DNA from 3 places in the Mycolicibacterium sp. YH-1 genome. Region 3 is predicted to be linked to each of the others. Evidence: riboswitches for the same ligand, from Rfam matches in the RefSeq annotation. Region 3 holds a riboswitch; each other region holds the start of a gene.
What was found. Region 3 has a riboswitch for cobalamin ahead of L0M16_RS00240 (ABC transporter substrate-binding protein). Riboswitches for the same ligand answer to the same signal wherever they lie in the genome.
Positions count from the first base shown of each region.

Region 1: linked by a shared signal. The riboswitch ahead of L0M16_RS02160 ((2Fe-2S) ferredoxin domain-containing protein) and the one ahead of L0M16_RS00240 (ABC transporter substrate-binding protein) in region 3 are both predicted to bind cobalamin.
Region 2: linked by a shared signal. The riboswitch ahead of metE (5-methyltetrahydropteroyltriglutamate--homocysteine S-methyltransferase) and the one ahead of L0M16_RS00240 (ABC transporter substrate-binding protein) in region 3 are both predicted to bind cobalamin.

Region 1 is NZ_CP092915.1:452,896-457,450, forward strand. It holds gene L0M16_RS02145 (propanediol/glycerol family dehydratase large subunit) at 1-282, shown strand, start outside; gene L0M16_RS02150 (diol dehydratase small subunit) at 279-620, shown strand; gene L0M16_RS02155 (diol dehydratase reactivase ATPase-like domain-containing protein) at 623-2,374, shown strand; cobalamin riboswitch at 2,357-2,499, shown strand; gene L0M16_RS02160 ((2Fe-2S) ferredoxin domain-containing protein) at 2,537-3,193, shown strand; gene gjpA (outer membrane porin GjpA) at 3,901-4,555, shown strand, end outside.
Region 2 is NZ_CP092915.1:6,779,641-6,784,195, reverse strand. It holds gene glgX (glycogen debranching protein GlgX) at 1-617, opposite strand, end outside; gene L0M16_RS31895 (enoyl-CoA hydratase/isomerase family protein) at 723-1,541, shown strand; cobalamin riboswitch at 1,546-1,758, shown strand; gene metE (5-methyltetrahydropteroyltriglutamate--homocysteine S-methyltransferase) at 1,882-4,158, shown strand; gene L0M16_RS31885 (isochorismatase family protein) at 4,155-4,555, opposite strand, start outside.
Region 3 is NZ_CP092915.1:49,290-53,844, forward strand. It holds gene L0M16_RS00230 (transglycosylase domain-containing protein) at 1-503, shown strand, start outside; gene L0M16_RS00235 (glycosyltransferase family 87 protein) at 590-2,206, shown strand; cobalamin riboswitch at 2,231-2,419, shown strand; gene L0M16_RS00240 (ABC transporter substrate-binding protein) at 2,451-3,446, shown strand; gene L0M16_RS00245 (FecCD family ABC transporter permease) at 3,443-4,492, shown strand; gene L0M16_RS00250 (ABC transporter ATP-binding protein) at 4,489-4,555, shown strand, end outside.

The DNA of each region.
Region 1 (4,555 bases), 400 kb from region 3:
GGCAAGGGGACAGCGCTGATTCACCGGCGCGATCTCGCACCGCTGGCCAACCTCGAACTGTTCAGCGTGGCGCCGCTGCTGACGGCGAAGATGTACCGCGAACTCGGCAAGAACGCCGCGCGGCACGCGAAGGGTATGGCGCCCGTGCCGATCCTCACCGGCGGTACCGACGAGTCGATCTCGGCGCGCTACCACGCCCGCGCGGTCGCCCTCGTCGCGCTTGAGCGGGCGGCCTGTGAGCCAGGCCAGCCCCCCGTCACCGTCGAGGTGAGGCGGCCATGAACCCCGAGGTAGAACGGTTCACCGTCGAGAACGCCGTCGACGGCAAGCTCGGCCTGTCAGACCTGCGGATGGATCCCGCGACGCTGGTCCATCAGGCCGCCGTCGCGGAACAGCACGGGAACCCGCAGCTCGCCGAGAACTTCCTGCGTGCAGCGGAATTGGCGACCGTCGATGACGAAGAGGTGATGGAGCTGTACGAGGCGCTGCGCCCGTACCGGTCCACTGCCGAGCAACTCGAGGAACTTCGCGCGTCACTCGAGGCACGCGGTGCATCACGCTGCGCGGAGCTGGTGCGCCAGGCCGCTGACGTCTACGGCCGGCGGGGACTGTTGCGTTGAGCGTGCCGGAGCGGTTCGCGGGCGTCGTCGCCGGGATCGACGTCGGCAACCACACCACCGAGATCGTGCTGGCGCGGGTGGATGGCGGCACCGTCACCACGCTTGCGCACGGGCAGGCTCGCACCCGTGACCGCAAGGGATCTCGCGAATCGCTCAAGGGCGCGGCCGCCCTGTTGCACCGGCTCGAGGTCGAGGCAGGAGTTGTAGCCGAGGAACTTCTGCTGTCAGCGCTGCGGCCGGTTGACACGGCGACCGCACCGATCCCTCCGGCGTCGTCACCGCGCTCTCCGGTCCGAAACCTGCGCAGGCCCGACGCCAGCACCCCGGCCGGCGCCGGGTGCGGGGTGGGACACCATGTTCGACTCGCCGATCTCGACGGCCCGGTGGATGGCGGACCGGTCGTCGTATCCGTGGACGGGGCAACCGATTTCGAGGTGGCCGCACTGGCCATCTCCGACGCCGTGGACCGCGGCTGGCAGGTGGCCGGCGTGATCGTCGCGCAGGACGACGCCGTGCTCATCCGCAACCGCATCCCCATCGACGTTCCGGTCGTGGACGAGGCAGACGTCGACGGTGTGGAACCCGGCGCGTTGGTCGCCGTGGAGGTCGTCGAGGAGGGTCGCGCGTATCGCGCCATGGCCGATCCCATCGCACTGTCGGCGGCACTGCACCTGAGCCACGACGACATCGTCGACATCGCGGAGTTCTGCCGTGAACTCGCCGATTCCTCGGCGATCGCCGTCACGCGGCGCACCAGCCCGGTGCCCGCGCCCACGGCCGACGACGACTACGTCGACTGTGTCATAAACGGCACGGACGGCATGGCCGGCGACACGGTGCGATACTCGCCCGCCCAGGCCCACGCCGTGTTGCGGCTGGCGCCGCCGGGCTGCGTCGAACGCATCCGCCTGCGCTCGGTTCCCGCTGCGGCGAGCGGCATCGCGGTGGAGGATGCGTTCTTCACCGATCTCGCGTCGATCGACAGCGGGGCGTGGCTGCGCCGTGGTGTCGTCGACGCCCAGGGCACGGTCGTGGCCATGCTGTCGGCCGACGAGGTCTCCGACGCCGCAATCACGTTGGCGGAGTTGACGGGACGGCCGGCACGCACCCTGAGCACCGAGCCGGAGGCGGCGGCATGGGGCGCTCGCACCACACCGGGGTTGCCGCCTGACGCGCTGGTGTGCGATATCGGCGGCGGCACCATCGACCTGATCGGCGCCGAGCGAACCGTCGTCGCGGCAGGGGCGGGGGAGACCATCACGGTCGCAGTGGCGCGGGTGCTGGGCATTCCGCGTGCGCTTGCCGAGCGTGTGAAGCGCACCCCCGCCGTCAGGGTGGAGGGCCCGCACGTCGCGCACGAGGAGGACGGCCGCCGCGTCTTCCTGGACTCGCCCGCGCCGGCCGACGCGATCGGCAGGCTCTGTACACGAGGTGACGCGGGTCTGGTGCCGTTCTCCAGCAAGCTGGCCGCCGAGGAGTGGCGCAGCCTGCGGTTGGCCGTCAAACAGGAGACGGTCGCGTCCAACATCGCCCGCTGCATGCGAGCCTTCGAGCAGCCGCCGAGCGCCCTGGTGCTGGCTGGTGGCGGCGCACTCGACGACGAACTGCTGCGCACTGTCGGTGAGGCACTGCGCGCCGTGCCCGTCGTTGTCGGGCGGGCCAATATCGACGGTGTGCACGGACCGCGGTTCGCGGTGGCGTGCGGGCTGATTCACCTGTTCGCGGCCCGGCATTCAAAACCATTGAGCTGCTAGAGTTCAGCCGTTCTTCGCGATGTGGAACAAGGAAGTCCGGTGCGATTCCGGCGCGGTACCGCCACTGTGAGCAGGCGTCTTGTGCGCTTCGTGAGCCAGATACTCGGCCACATCGTTCCCTTCGACCTCGGGGCGGTGCTTCCCCGAGACAAGGACTAAGTCATGACTGCCCGCCCTCACCGCCGTGTCCTTGTCGGATTGGGCGTCGACGCACCGTCGCAGGACGCCGACCTGTTGCTCATCGCCGAGTATGCCGACGCACGCGTCGCATACCTGCAGATGGGGTCACCCACCCTGGTCGAGGTGCTGGACGATCTCGCAGCCGACGAGCCGGGTGCGCACGTGCACCTCGTGGCCGCGCCCACCGCGGGGGCCCCGGCGCCCGCACGATCGTGGTTGCGGAGGGTGGCCGGGGACTGGACCCGGCGGCACCCGGGCTCACTCGTCGTCACGGTCGCAGACCGGCCCGTGACAGGCGGTGAGGCCGCTCTGTCGTCGCCTGCCTGGGAGCAGGTGCCCGGGCACGGTCGTCATGTTCTGGTGTGTCGCGGTCCGCGTTGCACCGCACGTGGCTCGGCGTCCGTCGCAGAGGCGATCGACGACCGGCTGCGCGAACGCGGGCTCGGCGACGACGACGTATTGGTGACGCAGACGGGGTGTCTCTTCCCGTGTAACCACGCCCCAGTTGTCGTCGTGCATCCGGGCGACCAGTGGTGGGGTCCGGTCTCCGCCCAGGATGCTGGGGCTCTCGTCGACACCTGGGCCGCCGATCCGCAGCGCGAGGTCGGACGCGAAGTGAACAAACCGCCACGTCCTTGAAATGGTCGTGATTCACCTGCGGCCACTTAGCCGAGGCCGGGCAGGATGTCGCCGAGGCCGAAGGTGACGGGCTGCTCTAGTTGGGCTGCCCCTTCATGTGTCGGATGACAGCCAGGAGCGGGTGACGGCAGAAGGCGCTCAAGTGTTCGCGCCAGCGCAACCGATGTCGCGTCCTTCAGTGAAGAATCACCGGCCAAAGAACGTTCGATGCCGCGAAGCTGAGGTGGTGAACATGTTTCATTTTGCGACCTCTCGCTGGATAACTGGGAGTGACTGCAGGGAGTCGACGGCAAAGTTACGGAAGGCTTGGGCGGCACCCACCACGCTCGCCGGGCGACAGTTGACAGTTGGGCTGAGCAATCGCTTAGCGATTGTCGTCCAGTCGCCTCGATGCGTCTACGGCTATCTGACTTGCCATCTGTTTCATGGACTTAAACAGTCCAATTGGCGCTGTTTGGGACGCGGTAGCGATGTGGCGGCCCGCTCGAATCAGTTTTTACAGTCTGTAGGGAATCCCGGGCGGATCGGTTGTGGTTCGAGGTCGCGGAGCCCCGCCGTGCAGCGATGGACAGTTGCTTCGCTACCGGTGAGGCGACCGCAGCGGTGCTGCTTTTCCGAAAATAGAACAGGTTCTACAAATACTCCAATGTTCAAATATTTCTCGGGTAGCGTCACGCCCGTCAATATCGACCACCCAAGGAGATACCTTGCACTCCGCTTTGCGCCCCTACGTGACCTCCGGGTTGGCTTTGACAGCCGCCGGCGCGATCGCCCTCGCCCCCATGGCGCCCCCCCCGGCCGTTCAGGCCGCCGCACACCGGTCTGTTAACACATCGGTAGAGCTGACGGCCGGGGCGAATCTCATCACCCCATGGGTCAACTCGTTCAACACCGCCTCCGCCAACGCCACAAGGGTCGCCGACTTCTACTTCAAAGCGCCCGGTGCCGTCCTGCAGCAGGCCATCGTCAACCAGGTCAACTACCTCGGGGTGCTGCTCAACAACCCGGGCCACATCGGCGCCGTACTCAACGACATCGGCACGAATCTGCAGAACGCGTTCAACGCCGCCACCTTCCTCGGCGGGACACCGGCGGACCTCAAACGTTGGGCCGCGGACTCCAACGACGCAATCCACTCCCTCATGTGGGGGGCTCTCACGGGCCTCACCCCCCATCCCGCGATCCCGGCTCTCAACGAGCCGATCCGGACAGTCCTTCAGCTCCTGGCGTCACCGCTAACCGGTGTCCTGATTGGCTTGTCGGGCCCGTTCGTGAGCCCCGTGGTGGCGGCCCTCAACAGCATCCGCGCCATTATGACCGCCCCGGACATTCAAACGGCATTGCAGACGCTCGTCGCCATGC
Region 2 (4,555 bases), 540 kb from region 3:
CCCAACGACTTCAGGTGCTCGATGATGACGGGGTGCGCAACGGCCGCGTACGTGCCGCGGATCTGCTCGGGGATGTCGGGATGAGTCTGAGTCAGCCCCTTGACGTGGGCCTCGTAGATGACGGTGTCGGCGTACTCGTGGTGCGGCGGGTGGTCGGTGCCCCAGTCGAAGAACGGGTTGATCACGACCGACTTCGGCATGTCGGCGGCCGAGTCGTCGTCGTTGCGGCTGTTCTCGTCGCCGAAGGTGTAGCCGAACAGTGACTGGTTCCAGGTGAACGTGCCGTCGATGGCCTTGGAGTAGGGGTCGAGCAACAGCTTGTTCGGGTTGCAGCGGTGACCGTTGTCGGGGTCATAGGGCCCGTACACCCGGTAGCCGTATCGCTGCCCCGGCTCGATGGTGGGCACGAAACCGTGCCACACGAAACCGTCGACCTCGGGAAGCGCGATCCTGCTCTCGGTGCCGTCCGCGTCGAACAGGCACAGCTCAACACGCTCGGCCACCTCGCTGAAGACCGCGAAGTTGGTGCCTGATCCGTCGTACGTCGCGCCCAGCGGATAGGCCTTGCCGCGCCAGATCTCCTGTGGAACGGCGTTGGAACTCGAAGCTTCGGACAAGGGCAACCCTTCTGGCTGTTTCACTTGATGCGACTATGGCGACGATACGGCGCACCGGGGTGCGAGGGCACGCTGGGCGAGTTGTTCGGACTGGAGGGGAGTCGCTTGCGCGCACCTGCTGAACTGCCCGTTTACCGCACATTGCAAACCAACGTGCAGGCCGGTGTGGCTACTGTCACGCTGAATCGGCCCGCGCGGCGCAACGCGTTCGGTGACGGTATGCGCCAGGAGCTGGCCGATGCGTACACCAGGCTCGATGCCGATGACAGCGTTCGCGTTCTGGTCCTCACGGGGGCCCCACCCGCATTCTGCGCGGGCGCCGACCTCGCCGGGGGCGAGGACACCTTCGCGGGCACCGGCCCAGGCTTCACCGCCGCGGGTGTCGCGGTGCCCGCCTGGACGCTGAGCAAACCCGTCATCGCCGCGGTCAACGGCCACGCCCTCGGGCTTGGGCTCACCCTGGCGCTGCAGTGCGATATCCGACTGTTCGCCGCCGACGCGAAGTACGGCGTGGTGCAGGTCCGCCGCGGGGTGGTCGGCGACGCATACTCGCACTGGGTGCTGCCGCGCCTGGTCGGGATCGCGAACGCCGCGGAGATCCTGCTGACGGGCGCGACGCTCGACGGGCACCGCGCCGTGGCGCTGGGGCTGGGAAGCCGGGTGCTGCCCGCCGACGAGGTGCTGCCCGCGGCCCTGGAGATCGCCACCGACATCGCCACCAATACCGCGCCGATGTCGGTGGCGGCGAGCAAGCGGCTGCTGTGGGACTCGTTCGACCTCGACTCCGCCGCGGTCGGGGAACGGGAGACGGCCATCCATCGCGTACTCATGGCCCATGACGACGCCCGCGAGGGCGTGCGGGCGTTCCAGGCCGGCCGTCCACCGCAGTGGTCCGGGCGGCCCGTCGACCCGACACGGCACTAGGGATACGCTGGCCGGTGCAGCTGGTTTGTCGTCGTCCTCGGACGGCGACATCGCAAGAGGGAACCCGGTGAGAATCCGGGACTGTCCCGCAGCGGTATGCAGGAACGACCGCCGTCATCAGCACTGGTCCGCAAGGGCTGGGAAGCGACGGCCAGTAGGTGCACGAACATCGTGCGCGCCTGTGAGTCCGAAGACCTGCCAGCCGTACCGGACGCGCCGCGTTCGGTGGATCATCGCCTCGTGGAATGGGCAGTGGCCGAAGCGGTTACTCCAGTGGAATGATCGCGCTCGGTTCGACGTCTCTTGGTGATATCCATCCGTCTCGTCAAGAGGACGTCGCATGACCACAGCTAGACCGTTCACCGCCACCATCACCGGCTCGCCGCGGATCGGCCCCAAACGGGAACTCAAGCGTGCCGTCGAGAGTTACTGGGCGGGCCGCATCGAACGAGCCGAACTCGAGGCCCTTGCCGCGAACCTGCGGGCCGACACCTGGCAGTCGCTTGTCACCGCGGGCCTGGACTCGGTTCCGGTCAACACCTTCTCCTACTACGACCAGGTGCTCGATACCGCCGTGCTGGTCGGCGCCCTGCCAGAGCGTGTGGCCGGTATCGGTGCCGATTCCAGCGATCTGGACCGCTACTTCGCCGCCGCGCGGGGAAACGACGACGTCGCGCCGCTCGAGATGACCAAGTGGTTCGACACCAACTACCACTACCTGGTTCCCGAGATCGGCCCGAGGACGCGGTTCGCACTCAATCCCCTCAAGCTCCTCGGTGAGCTGGAAGAGGCACGCGCACTCGACATTCCGGCCAGGCCGGTGATCGTCGGACCCATCACGTTCCTCGCGTTGTCCAAGGCGGTCGACGGGGCGGGTGCGCCCATCGCACGCCTCGACGACCTGCTCGCCGTCTACGCCGAGTTGCTTGAGGTCCTCGTGGACGAGGGTGTGCAGTGGGTGCAGTTCGATGAGCCCGTCCTGGTGACCGACACGCTGGACAACGCGGGCGAGTTGGCGGAGCGCACCTACGGGCTGCTCGCAGGCCTGGCCAAACGGCCCGCAGTGTTCGTGGCCACCTACTTCGGCGAACTGGCCGATGCGCTGCCCGCTCTGGCGCGGACGCCCGTTGAGGCCATCGGCGTCGATCTGGTCGCGGGCGGCGCATCGGCAGTGGCCGCTGTCCCGGAGTTGGCGGGCAAGACCGTCGTCGCCGGGATCGTCGACGGCCGCAACGTCTGGCGCACCGATCTGGAGGCGGCGTTGGGCACGCTGGCCACGATCGTGGGATCGGCGGGTGCAGTGGCGGTTTCGACGTCCTGCTCAACGCTGCACGTGCCGTACACACTGGACGCGGAGCCCGGGCTCGAGCCCGCGCTGCGCAGTTGGTTGGCGTTCGGCTCCGAGAAGGTGACCGAAGTGGTCGCGCTGGCGCGCGGTCTGAGGGACGGGCGGGACGCCATCGCCGCCGAGGTCGCCGCATCGAACACGGCCATCGCCTCACGTCGTACCGACCCGCGCCTGTCCAACGAGCGGATCCGTGCCCGTATCGCCGCGATCGCCGCATCCGGCACCACGCGCGGTCCGGCGGCGCAGCGCCGCGAGGCGCAGAACCAACGGCTGCATCTGCCGGACCTGCCGACCACGACAATCGGCTCCTACCCGCAGACATCGGCGATCAGAGTGGCCCGCGCCGCACTGCGGGCCGGCGAGATCGACGCGGCGGAGTACGAGCGCCGGATGAAGGCGGAGATCGCCGACGTCATCAGGCTTCAGGAGGAGCTGGGTCTTGACGTGCTGGTGCACGGCGAGCCCGAGCGCAACGACATGGTGCAGTACTTCGCCGAACAGCTCGACGGGTTCTTCGCCACGCAGAACGGCTGGGTGCAGTCCTATGGCAGCCGCTGCGTGCGTCCGCCGATCCTGTACGGCGATGTCAGCCGGCCGACGCCCATGACGGTCGAGTGGATCACCTACGCGCAGTCGCTCACCGGCAAGCCGGTGAAGGGCATGCTGACGGGCCCGGTGACCATCCTGGCGTGGTCGTTCGTCCGCGACGATCAGCCGTTGGCCGACACCGCGGCCCAGGTGGCGCTGGCGATCCGGGACGAGACGGTGGATCTACAGGCGGCGGGTATCGCGATCATTCAGGTCGACGAGCCGGCGCTGCGTGAACTGCTGCCGCTGCGATCGAAGGACAAGGACGCGTACCTGAGGTGGGCAGTCGACGCGTTCCAGCTGTCCACGTCGGGGGTCGCCGACTCCACCCAGATCCACACACACCTCTGCTACTCGGAGTTCGGCGAGGTGATCGGAGCGATCGCCGACCTGGATGCCGACGTGACCTCGATCGAGGCGGCGCGTTCACACATGGAGGTGCTCGGTGACCTCAACGAGGTGGGCTTCGCCAACAGCGTCGGTCCGGGTGTCTACGACATCCACTCACCGCGGGTTCCCGGCGTCGACGAGATGGTGTCATCGCTGCGGGAGGCTCTGAAGTCGGTTCCCGCCGAACGGCTCTGGGTCAATCCGGACTGTGGATTGAAGACACGGACCACCGACGAGGTGACGGCGTCGCTGAGGCACCTGGTGACCGCCGCCCGGGAGGTCCGCAGCTAGCCGATCTCGACGCCCGAGGCACGCAGCGCGTCAACCGCCTCCGCGGTCGTCGCCGGCGACACCCCCGCCGTCAGGTCCAGCAGGACGCGGGTGGTGAAACCGGCGGCGACCGCGTCGGCGGCGGTGGCCTTCACGCAGTAGTCGGTGGCGATGCCCGCCACGTCGACGGTGTCCACACCGCGCTGGCGCAACCAGTCGGCCAGGCCCGTGCCGTCCTCGGCATGCGCACCCTCGAAACCGCTGTAGGCCGCCGAATAGTGGCCCTTGTGGAAGACGGCCTCGACGGCGGACGCGTCGAATGCGGGGTGGAAGTCGGCGCCCTCGGTGCCGACGACGCAGTGCGGTGGCCAGCAGTCGCGATAGTCGGGGTTCTCCGAGAAGTGCTCGCCGGGATCGA
Region 3 (4,555 bases):
CCGCCGCCAAGACCGGCACCAACCAGCTCGGTGACACCGGCGCCAACCGCGACGCCTGGATGGTCGGCTACACGCCGTCGCTGTCGACCGCGGTCTGGGTGGGTACCACCGACGGGACCAAGCCGCTCGTGACGTCATACGGCAGCCCGGTGTACGGGTCGGGACTGCCGTCCGACATCTGGAAGGAGACCATGGACGGCGCGCTCGACGGCACCGACAAGGAGACCTTCCCGAAGCCCACCGAGATCGGCGGCTATGCGGGCCCACCGGCGCCCGTCGCCCCGCCGAGCGCGCCACCGCCGAACGTGCCGCCACCGCCACCGTCGGAGACCGTCATCCAGCCGACGCTGGAGATCGCCCCGGGCATCACGATCCCGTTCGGGCCGCCGACCACGGTGACCATGCCGCCACCGCCACCGCCTGGCGATCCGAATCTGCCCCCGGTGCCTGGTGATCCGGCCGCTGTCACCCCGACTGCGACAGCCCCCCCGCCGCCACCGTGACCGGCGCTGAGCCGGATCGGTCGACGGACTCGCCGGAGCCGCCGGCGGATACCGTATCGCCAGGCGGGACCGTATCGCCCGCTCCGCTGGCCGGGGCCGTATCGCCCGCTCCGCTGGCCGACGACCTGCGGAGCGCGGATGACCGCGATCTGCCCAGCCGCAACGACGTCACGGTCCGGGCACTGTCGGGACTTGTCGGAGGTCCGGTCGGCAAGCACGCGCTGATCGGCCGCACTCGCTTCCTCACTCCGCTGCGGGTGATGCTGGCACTCGCGGTGTTGTTCCTGGCGTTCGGCTACTCCACCAAGGCGGCGTGCCTGCAGTCGACGGACACCGGGACCGCGGACCAGCGGGTCGCGGTGTGGGAGAACCAACGCGCCTACTACGAGTTCTGCTACTCCGACACCGTGCCGCTCTACACCGCCGAACTGCTCAATCTTGGGAAGTTCCCGTACAAGTCGAGCTGGATCGAGAAGAACGCCGAGGGCCAGCAGCAGATTCAGTACGACGGCACGCCCGCCGTCAGGTACATGGAGTATCCGGTCCTCACCGGCATGTATCAGTACGTGTCGATGACGCTGGCCAAGACCTACACGGCGTTGACGAAGCTTGTGTCGGTGCCGATCGTCGCCGAGGTGGTGATGTTCTTCAACATCGCCGCGTTCGGTCTGGCGTTGGCGTGGATGGCGACAGTGTGGGCGACATCGCGGTTGGCGGGGCGCCGGGTCTGGGACGCCGCGGTGGTGGCGGCTTCGCCGCTGCTGATCTTCCAGATATTCACCAACTTCGACGCCCTGGCCGTCGCGGCCGCAGTGGGCGCGCTGCTGGCGTGGTCGCGGCGAAAACCGGTTCTCGCCGGGGCGCTCATCGGGATCGGCGTGGCGCTCAAGCTCTTTCCGCTACTGCTGTTGATCCCGCTGGTGATCCTGGGCGTGCGCACGGGGCGGGTCCGCGACGTCGGGAAGACGACCATCGCCGCGGTGCTGGCCTGGTTGGTGGTCAACCTGCCGATCATGGTGATGTTCCCGCGCGGCTGGTCTGAGTTCTTCCGGCTCAACACCCGTCGCGGCGACGACATGGACTCCATCTACAACGTGGTGAAGTCCTTCACCGGGTGGGGCGGGTTCGACCAGAACCTGGGCTTCTGGGAACCCCCCACCGTGCTCAATAGTGTGACCGCGGTGTTGTTCGCGGTGTGTTGCGCCGGGATCGCCTACATCGGTCTGACCGCCAGGCACCGTCCCCGTCTGGTGCAGCTGGCGTTCCTGGTTGTGGCGGCCTTCCTGCTGACCAACAAGGTGTGGAGCCCGCAGTTCTCGTTGTGGTTGGTGCCGTTGGCCGCGCTGGCGTTGCCGCATCGCCGAATCCTGTTGGGATGGATGACGATTGATGCGCTGGTGTGGATGCCGCGAATGCTGTATCTCTACGGCGAGCAGAACATGGGTCTGCCCCAGGAGTGGTTCACCACGACGGTGCTGCTGCGCGATATCGCCGTGGTCGGCCTCTGTGTGCTGGTGGTCCGGCAGATCTACCGGCCGGAGCAGGATCTGGTCCGCCTGCACGGTCGTGTGGACGACCAATCCGGTGGCGTGTTTGATCGCGCCCCCGACGCGTTCCCGTCCTGGTGGCCCGCTCGGCTGCGGCCCCGAAGCGAGCCGCAACCCGTCGTGTCGGCCGAGCGCGAGGCTGTTCTCACCACCTGACGGCGCCGTGAGCGACACATCTCCGATAGTGTCGAGATGGCCGGTCGCCGACCGGCTCCGATGGGCAGTCAGGAAGCCGGTGCGAAACCGGCGCGGTCCCGCCACTGTGACTGGGGAGCGAACCCCGCTGTCGACCACGGCCGTCAAGGCTGGAAGGTCGGGGTGAGCATCGATCCAGGAGTCAGGATACTGCTCCCGCCGGACCTCGTTCTGGGACGTGGACATCCCGGATGGAGCCGATGCAATGCCATGCCTGACCCAACGCCGACCGATGCGCCTGCTGGCGATCGCTGCCCTCGCCCTGCCGCTTCTGGCGGGGTGCGCACAGCGGGGTGACGCTGACGCCAGCGCCGCCGCCGCGCCGGGATTCCCCGTCTCGGTGGACAACTGCGGTGTCGAGGTGACGCGGCAGGCGGCACCGACGCGCGCCGTGGGCTACTACCAGCAGTCGGTGGAGCTCATGCTCGCGCTCGGTCTGCGCGACTCCATCGTCGCTACGGTGTACCCGGACAACCCGCCGCTACCGCAGTACGCCGAGGACTACCGCGCCATCCCGGAGCTGTCCAACAAGGACGCGTCGTTCGAGCAGATCCTGGAGCTGGCACCGGATTTCGTCTACGGCGGGTACAGCAGCACGTTCGACGAGTCGGCGGGAAGATCGCGGGCCTCCTTCGCCGATGCGGGCATCACCACTTACCTCAACCCGGAGTACTGCGCCACCGAACCGATCACCATGGACGACGTCTACGACGAGGTGCGCACCATCGCGACGCTGTTCGGCGTCCCGGGACGGGCCGACTCCCTGGTGTCGGACATGGCGGCCAGTGTCGCCGAGGCCACTACCCGCATCGAGGGCGTCGACCCGGTCTCGGTGTTCGTCTACGACAGCGGTGATGCCACCGCGTTCACGGCGGGCCGGCAGGGCATCGGCAATCAGATCATCGAATTGGCCGGTGGTGCGAACATTTTCGGCGACCTCAACGAGACGTTCGCCGACGTCTCCTGGGAGCAGGTGCTGCAACGGCAGCCCGAGGTCATCGTCATCTACGACTACTTCGGCACGCCAACGATCGAGGCCAAGAAGGAGTTCCTGCGCAGCCGGCCGGAACTCGCTGCGGTACCGGCGATCCGCGACGACCGGTTCGCCGTGCTGACGCTGCAGGACGCCGTGCTCGGGGTGCGGGCGCCGTACGCGGTGGGGCCACTGGCCGAGCAGTTGCATCCCGCCCGCTTCCGGTGACGTCCCGACGCCGCGTGCCCTATCCGCTGGTGCTACTGGCGCTGGGGGTGCTGCTCGCGGCGTGCATGATCGCGGGCCTGGCGATCGGGTCCATCTCGATCCCACCGATGGATGTCGCCCGAAACCTGCTGCACCAGTCGCTCCCCGGCATGTTCGATGCGAGCGGGGCGCCACACCATCAGATGATCATCACCCACGTGCGCGGTCCGCGAGTGGTCCTCGGCGCGGTGGTCGGTGCCGGGCTGGCGGTGATCGGGATGACGTTGCAGGCGTTGGTGCACAACCCGCTGGCCGATCCGTATCTGCTCGGGGTCTCCTCGGGCGCCTCGGTGGGCGCGGTGGCCGTGATCGTGACCGGTGGTGCGATTCTCGGTGCGGCCTCGATGCCCGTCGCGGCGTTCGTCGGCGCCGTCGGTGCGCTGGGCCTGGTGTACTTCCTGTCCCGCGCGGGCGGCCAGATCACCACGACACGTCTGGTGCTGGCCGGAGTCGCCGTCGCGTACGTGCTGTCGGCCGTGACAAGTCTGATGCTGCTGACCGCCAGAACTGGCGATCAGGCGCGTCAGGTACTGACCTGGATGCTGGGCGGTCTCGGTGGTGCGCAGTGGAATTCGCTGTGGCTGCCGCTGGCGGCGGTGCTGCTCGGACTGGTCTATCTGCTGGCACACGCGCGGACGCTGAACGTGCTGCTGGCCGGTGATGAGGCCGCGGTGACCATGGGTGTGGACGCCGACCGGTTCCGGGTGGTGACCTTCGTACTGGCATCGCTGATGACCGGCGTGCTGGTCGCGGTCAGCGGTCCGATCGGGTTCGTCGGGCTGATCCTGCCGCACGCGGTGCGCCTCCTGGTCGGCAGCGACCATCGCCGGGCACTGCCTGCGGCGGCGTTGGCGGGCGCGTCGTTCCTGGTCCTCGCCGACATCGCGGCGCGCACATTGGCGTCGCCGCAGGAGATTCCGGTGGGTGTGCTCACCGCGCTGTGCGGTGGACCGTTCTTCCTGTGGCTGATTCGGCGCGACGCCCGTCGTGGGGCGGTGCGGTCATGACCGGCGCCCGCCTGCACGCCGACAAGCTGTGCGTGGAGCTCGGTGGTCGCCGCATCCTGCACG